DNA from 2 places in the Exiguobacterium sp. UBA6282 genome. Region 2 is predicted to be linked to the other one. Evidence: a T-box and tRNA genes for the amino acid it is inferred to sense, from the RefSeq annotation. Region 2 holds a T-box; the other holds one or more tRNA genes.
What was found. The T-box of region 2 lies ahead of alaS (alanine--tRNA ligase). A T-box ahead of a tRNA ligase gene usually reads a tRNA of that ligase, here a tRNA-Ala.
Positions count from the first base shown of each region.

Region 1: it has a tRNA-Ala gene. The T-box ahead of alaS (alanine--tRNA ligase) is inferred to sense a tRNA for this amino acid. The anticodon was not compared.

Region 1 is NZ_DJUM01000013.1:9,671-13,519, reverse strand. It holds gene B2751_RS03145 (S8 family serine peptidase) at 1-1,842, opposite strand, end outside; tRNA gene B2751_RS03140 (tRNA-Ala) at 2,065-2,140, opposite strand; gene tatC (twin-arginine translocase subunit TatC) at 2,245-3,024, opposite strand; gene B2751_RS03130 (twin-arginine translocase TatA/TatE family subunit) at 3,032-3,229, opposite strand; gene B2751_RS03125 (redox-sensing transcriptional repressor Rex) at 3,229-3,849, opposite strand, start outside.
Region 2 is NZ_DJUM01000011.1:55,428-59,276, reverse strand. It holds gene B2751_RS02720 (ATP-dependent RecD-like DNA helicase) at 1-1,229, shown strand, start outside; T-box leader at 1,272-1,482, shown strand; gene alaS (alanine--tRNA ligase) at 1,540-3,849, shown strand, end outside.

The DNA.
Region 1 (3,849 bases), on a different contig from region 2:
TGCACCAGTGACTTTGAAGTCCTTCGCAATCCGTTGCATGACGAGTGCTGTTCCACCAGCGACGTGTGGTGCTGCCATCGATGTACCGCTCATGACGCCATACTCGTTATCATTAAGCGTCGAATAGATTTTCCCACCTGGTGCCGTGATTTCCGGCTTGAAGTCAAGGCTTGGCGTGACACCCCATGACGTGAAGTCAGACATTTGTCCTGCGACCGGGTTATCGGTTGAGACCGCTTTTCCGTCAAATGTCACTGCGATTGCCTTGCCTTCTTTTGCTTTTGCTTCGAGATCATTCCCGTCCGCGATGCTAAGCGTCACGAGTGGAATCGTCGGATTGTTGAGTGCCATGCTGACGTAATCCCCATGATCGACTTTACCACGGACGATGACACCTGCTGCGCCTTGCTTCTCAGCTTCTGCTTGAATCATGCTGTAGTTAAAATCACCTGTTCGCACGACGAAGACGAGTTTCCCTTTGACGTCTTTACCTTCATAGTTCGAAGCTTGACCGTCACCGACATACACGACATCCTTCTTCTCTTTATCGAAGACGGCAATCGGATTCGGCGAATCTTGTTTTTGGTATGCCAAATAACCGGCATCCTGACCGTCAATCGTCAGCGCCATGCCTTCAAGCGTCAATTTCGTATTTTCGAGTGACGCGACTTGGAGCGCCTGGCTCGTCAATCCTGGTGCACCAACGACACCGATATCCGGGTTTGCTGTATATGGATTACCCGCACCATGACCTGCAAACGCCGAGTTACCAGCAGAGATCGCACACAAGATACCGTTGTTCATCGCGTTGACGATCGCGCGTTGCTCCGGATCATCTGCATTGACGAACGATGCCGTCGAACCCAGGCTCATGTTGATGACGTCCGCTCCAAGTGCGATGGCATCATCGATTGCTTTGATGTAGATATCACTAAATGTCGATGGCATCCCTGGATCGTTACCGAAGACCTTCATCGCAAGGAGCTGTGTTTCTGGAGCGACCCCTTTAATGCCGCCGTTCGCTTCATCCCCGTTTGCTCCGACCGTACCTGCGACGTGCATCCCGTGCATCGATGCCCCCGCACCTAAGTCACGGATTTCGCTGTCGTGATCGGCATAGTTATAGCCGTACGGTACTTTTTCCGTGAAGTACTTTCCTTTTAAGCCTTTTGTTTCTTTCGCACTCTCGACTTTCGAAGAGGTTAAATCCACCTTTGTCTCTGGACTCAAGACCATGTCCTTGTGCGATGGATCAATTCCCGTATCGATGACCGCGACGACGGTTCCTTCCCCTTTGAAGCCATAGTCCTGCCACGTTTCCTTCGCATTGACCATGTCCTTGCTGTACAGCATGTCTGGCTTGGCACCTTTATCGACGGTTGGGCGCGCATATTCGTGCGCGATATGTACACTTTTGACTCCGTCGAGTTGTTTGATATCTTCGATGTCACCGAACTTCACTTCACCACTGAATCCGTTGATGACGGTTGTGAAGCTTTCTTTATATGTAACAGGAATCGCCTTTTTAGCGATAGCTGACTTGACTGATTTTTGGACGCTGACGAGTCGATCCTTGATCGATTCCTTTTCGGCATTACTCAATGTGCTATACCGCTTGTTTTGAGCTTGGGCGATTTGAATCGCCGGTTTTTGTTCCATCTCAATGACGACTCGGACTTTATCCGATTGTTTGTAGTTCTTTTCTTGCCCCGATTTCTTCAGTGAGAGCGCCTGCGGTTTTTGACCCGTCGCTTTGTCTTGCGAGGACAGTGCACCTTGCGCACTGACTAGATTGGAAGACGTCATTAAGACGGCTGCCATAAGTGCAATCTTCTTCTTCATGCGTTCGTTTCCCCTTTTCTGTAAAACCATAGTAGTAATACTAATAAAACAGTTTAAAGAAAATTCTGTATTTTTAGTTTAATGAAGTTAATGGAAATAAACAATTTATATTTGTCTATTTTTTTAATTTATTTCTTTTTGGTGACATTTTATATTTGGAAGGAATTTAACTGGGAACATAAAAAAACTCCTCGAGCACTCGAGGAGTTGAACGTATGCACTTGGTGGAGACTATCGGGATCGAACCGACGACCTTTTGGCTGCCAGCCAAACGCTCTCCCAGCTGAGCTAAGCCCCCATGAATTATCTTTAGTATACGCATCGCTAACTGCTTTATCAATATAAACATAACGCTTTCATAAAAAAGAATTCCTCCCGAAATTGCTGGAAGGAATTCACGATTCATTTATTCAATTCACGCATCAAATCCGCCTGTCGTTCAAGCTCTGCCTGTTGCTCGAGGATCAAGACCTTTTTATACGTCCGCGCAGAAATCAAGATACTGATTTCATAGAGAACGAACAACGGCACTGAGATCATCAAGTGTGACGTCACGTCCGGCGGTGCGATCAATGCCGCAACGACGAACAGCGCGAAATACGCATATTTCCGATTCTTTCGCATGAAATATGGCGTCACAAGACCAAGACGTGTCAGGAACATCGTCACGACCGGCAATTGGAAGAGAAGACCAAACGGCATCGTCAACCGGATCAAGAAACTGAAGTAGTTTTCGACCCCGATGACTTGCTCGATCCCCAATTCTTTCCCGAGATCCGTTGAGACTTCGAGCAAGAAAGGAAGCAACCAGAAATACGAGAAGGCTACACCAGCCAAAAATAGAAAGAAGATGACTGGAATATATGTCAATGTTGCTTTTTGTTCCTTTTCATAAAGCCCTGGTCGGACGAATGCCCACAGTTGATACATCCAGAACGGTGACGCTAAAATCAGCGCGATGATGAACGCAAGATTCAAATACAACATTAAAGGATCGGCGACGTTGAAGGCATTTAATCCGATACCGAGCTCTTTTAAGTCCGCTTGCAGAAAACGGACGAGCGGTCGGACGAGCGGAAATGCGACAGCGAACAGGACGACGACGATGAGGAGCGACCAGACAATCCGCTTACGCAGTTCGTCTAGGTGCGACGTCATGCTTTGTTCTTGATCAACCGTCATGATTCAATCACTTCTCTTTCGGTTCGTCCTTTTTATCGTCGTCCATGATGCCGTTCGTGGCATTCTTGAACTCTTTCAATGTTTGACCGGCAGCACGACCGAATTCCGGTAACTTCTTCGGTCCGAAGATGATCAACGCGACGACAGCGATTAATCCGATACTCGCAGGTCCGATACCTAACGTGAGCGGGATAAGGTTTTCCATTATGATTTCACTCCTTCAGCTGATTGCGAATAATGCTTCATGAAATAAACTAACGACTGCAACTCGATCGATAAATCGATGTGATGAACCCGAACGCTCGCTGGCACGTTCAACCGTGCAGGCGTAAAGTTCAGAATGCCTGTCACACCATACTCGACTAACTCATCCGCTACTGACTGTGCGAACTGGGATGGAACCGTCAAGATGGCGACATCGACCTGATTCGCTTCGATTTGTTCTTTCATGTCCGAAACATGATAGATTGGAACGTCATGCGTCGTTGTTCCGACCTTCTCTTCGTCCGCATCAAACGCAACGACTATCCGAGTACTATTATTCTTTAAAAAGTTATAATTTGCAAACGCTGTTCCGAGATGACCGACCCCGATCAAGGCAACATTCGTCACCTCATCTTGATTCAAGGTTTTCCGGAAAAACGTTAAGAGATGTTGAACGTTATATCCATACCCCTTCTTCCCTAGTGCCCCAAAGTAGGAAAAGTCGCGACGAATCGTTGCTGAATCAACCTTCACCGCCTCGCTTAACTCAGCAGAAGAGACGCGGAGCTTACCTGAATTGTATAAACTTTGGATGAAACGATAATATAGCGGCAACCGTTT
Region 2 (3,849 bases):
GAGAAGCGATCGAGTTAGCGGTCAAAGCGCCGCTGATGGTCTTGACTGGTGGACCGGGTACCGGTAAGACGACTGTCATCAAGGGAATTTTGCATGCGTTGCAAGAAATTCATGACTGGCCGCTTGAGAAGAGTCGCGTCAAGACAGGGGATGTCTATCCATACGTCCTTGTTGCACCAACGGGACGTGCCGCTAAACGTCTATCGGAAGCAACAGATGTACCGGCGATGACGATTCACCGTCTCTTAAAGTATGACGGAACGAACTTCCAACTGAATGAGGATCAGCCGATCACGGGAAAAGTACTGATCATCGATGAATCGTCGATGATTGATATCTACTTGTTATCGAGTTTGCTTCGCGCCGTCCCGAATGGCATGAAGATCTTGTTCGTCGGTGACCGCGATCAATTGCCATCCGTCGGTCCAGGACAGGTGCTGGCAGACTTGATGGATACGGAAGGAATTCCCGTCGTCCGTTTGAACGTCGTCCATCGTCAAGCAGAAGATTCTTCGATATTGCGTCTTGCGCACGATTTGAAGAACCGGACGACGTCTGCTGATTTGTTATCACCACTTGCGGATCGCCGCTTCTATACTGCGTCTCCGCAAGAGACGTTACGGGGCATCTCGGCCTTCGCGGAAAAAGCACTCGCAAAAGGCTACTCGAAATTCGATGTACAGGTCCTCGCGCCGACCTACCGGGGTCAGGTCGGGATCGACGAATTGAATGTCGCCTTGCAACGCGTCTATAACCCGGAGGAACTAAAGAAACGGGAAGTCAAACAAGGAACGCGGATTTACCGGACCGGGGACAAGATTCTCCAGCTCGTCAACAATGCGGAAGAAAATGTCTATAACGGAGATATCGGCGAAATCGTCAATATCTTCTTCGCTAAAGAGAATGTCGATAAAGTCGATAAAATCATCGCCCGGTTCGATCAGACGGAAGTCGAGTACAACCGGAGTGACTGGGATCAATTCACGCACGCCTATGCGATTACGATCCATAAAGCGCAAGGATCTGAGTTTCCGATCGTCTTGATGCCGGTCTATTTCACGGGGGCGTTCAAACATTCCCGAAATTTAATTTATACGGCAGTTACTCGGGCAAAATCGAGTTTGTTATTATTCGGTGATCCGCGTGCGTTCCATAAAGCGTCGCAAGAAGAGGAACCCCGGCGCCGAACACGATTGATCGAACGACTCGGTGGGGTGACAAAGACTTGACGGATGCTGTTCGATAGGTAATAATCACGATAGATGAATGGACGTAACACGTTGATGGAAGATAAGTAAAAGGAAAACTCGAGTCCAGAGAGAAGTGAGTCTGCTGCAATCACTTTCTCGAGTCCCTTTGAAGCTCCTTCCGGAGTCGGGTGTAAACACCTGCGGGTCATCCCCGTTATCAGATGTTCGAGGTAGGCAATAGGTTGCTTACGAACGAGGGTGGTACCACGGAAGCGATGCTTTCGTCCCTTTTCAGGGATGAAAGCATCGCTTTTTTGCGTCCAAATAAAACCAATGGAGGTAACTGTTCATGAAAGCTCTAAAACCATTAACGGGTGCACAAATCCGTCAGATGTATCTTGATTTCTTCCAAAGCAAAGGGCATGCGATCGAACCGAGTGCTTCACTCGTGCCGGTCGAGGATCCATCGCTCTTGTGGATCAACTCGGGTGTTGCAACACTCAAGAAATATTTTGATGGTCGTGTCATTCCTGATAATCCACGTATCGTCAACGCACAAAAATCAATCCGGACGAACGATATCGAAAACGTCGGGAAAACAGCGCGTCACCATACGTTCTTCGAGATGCTTGGAAACTTCTCTGTCGGTGATTACTTCCGTGAAGATGCAATCAAATGGGGTTGGGAACTCTTGACGAGTGATGACTGGTACGGTCTTGACCCAGAACGTCTTTCGGTCACGATTCATCCGGAAGATGATGCAGCGCGTCAAATCTGGCTTGAACTCGGCGTACCGGCTGAGCGGATCATTCCGCTTGAAGATAACTTCTGGGAAATCGGTGAAGGTCCATCTGGTCCGAATACGGAAATCTTCTTCGATCGTGGTCCAGCTTTCGGAGACGATCCGAACGATTCAGAACTTTATCCAGGTGGCGAAAACGAACGCTATCTCGAGATCTGGAATATCGTCTTCAGTCAGTACAACCACGACGGACACGGCAACTACACGGAACTTCCGCGTAAAAACATCGATACTGGGATGGGACTCGAACGGATGGCGTGTGTCATGCAGGACGTGCCGACGAACTTCGATACGGATCTGTTCATGCCGATCATTCATAAGACAGAAGAAATCAGCGGCAAGATATACCGTGATGATTCGAAACTTGATGTAGCATTCAAAGTCATCGCAGACCACATCCGTACTGTATCATTTGCGATCGGTGATGGTGCTCTTCCTTCGAATGAAGGACGTGGATATGTCCTTCGTCGTTTACTACGCCGTGCGGTTCGTTATGCGAAGATGCTCGGGATCGAACGTCCGTTCATGTATGAACTCGTTGATACGGTTGGAAATGTCATGGTCGACTTCTACCCACAAGTTCCGGAAAAAGCGGACTTCATCAAACGCGTCATTAAAAACGAAGAAGAACGTTTCCATGAGACGCTTCATGACGGTCTTGCAATCTTGAACACGGTCGCTCAGACGTCTAAGGCAAACGGTGAGCACGTCATCAGTGGCGAAGATGCGTTCCGTCTGTATGACACGTATGGTTTCCCACTCGAATTGACAGTTGAGTATGCGGAAGATCATCAGATGTCTGTTGATGAAGAAGGCTTCAAACAAGCGATGGACGCACAACGTCAACGTGCGCGGGCAGCACGTGAAGAGAGCGGTTCGATGCAACAACAATCGGAAGTCCTCTCGACACTAAAAGATAAAAGTACGTTCGTCGGCTATACCGACCTTAAGGCGGATGCGAAAATCATCGCATTGTTGCATGATGGAGAACGAGTCACAGAAGTCGCTGCTGGTGAAGAAGCACAAGTCATTCTCGACATCACACCGTTCTATGCTGAAAGTGGTGGTGAAGTCGCGGATACAGGAACAATCGAAGGCAAAGACTTCGTTCTTGATGTCAAAGATGTTCAAAAGGCACCAAACGGTCAAAACTTGCATACGGTCATCGTCCGTACAGGAATCGCAACGGAAGCGGCGAATGTCGTTGCAAACGTCGAAGCAGCAGAACGTAAAGCCGTCACGAAAAACCATACAGCAACACACTTGCTTCATAAAGCATTGAAAGACACGCTCGGAACACACGTCAACCAAGCGGGATCACTTGTTTCTCCAGAACGTCTCCGCTTCGACTTCTCACACTTCGGTGCAGTGACACAAGAAGAGTTGACAAAAATCGAACAAGACGTCAACCAAGCGATCTGGGCATCATTACCGGTTGATATCGAAGAGATGAACATCGCTGATGCAAAAGCAAAAGGCGCGATGGCATTGTTCGGTGAGAAGTACGGTGAAACGGTTCGTGTCGTCTCAGCGGGAACTTATTCGATTGAATTGTGTGGCGGAATCCACGTCGGAAACACTGCAGAGATCGGTCTGTTCAAGATAGTCTCCGAGTCTGGGATCGGTGCAGGTACACGCCGGATCGAAGCCGTAACGGGTGCAGGCGCGTATCGTGTGATGAATCAACACTTGGAAACACTCGAACAAGCAGCAGCTGTCTTGAAAACGAAAACGACGGAAGTTCCGGTCCGTATCGAAGCACTGCAACAACAACTTCGTGAGACGGAACGGGCGAACGAATCGTTGCAAGCAAAACTTGCGAACATCGAAGCTGCTTCACTAAAAGACGATGTTGAG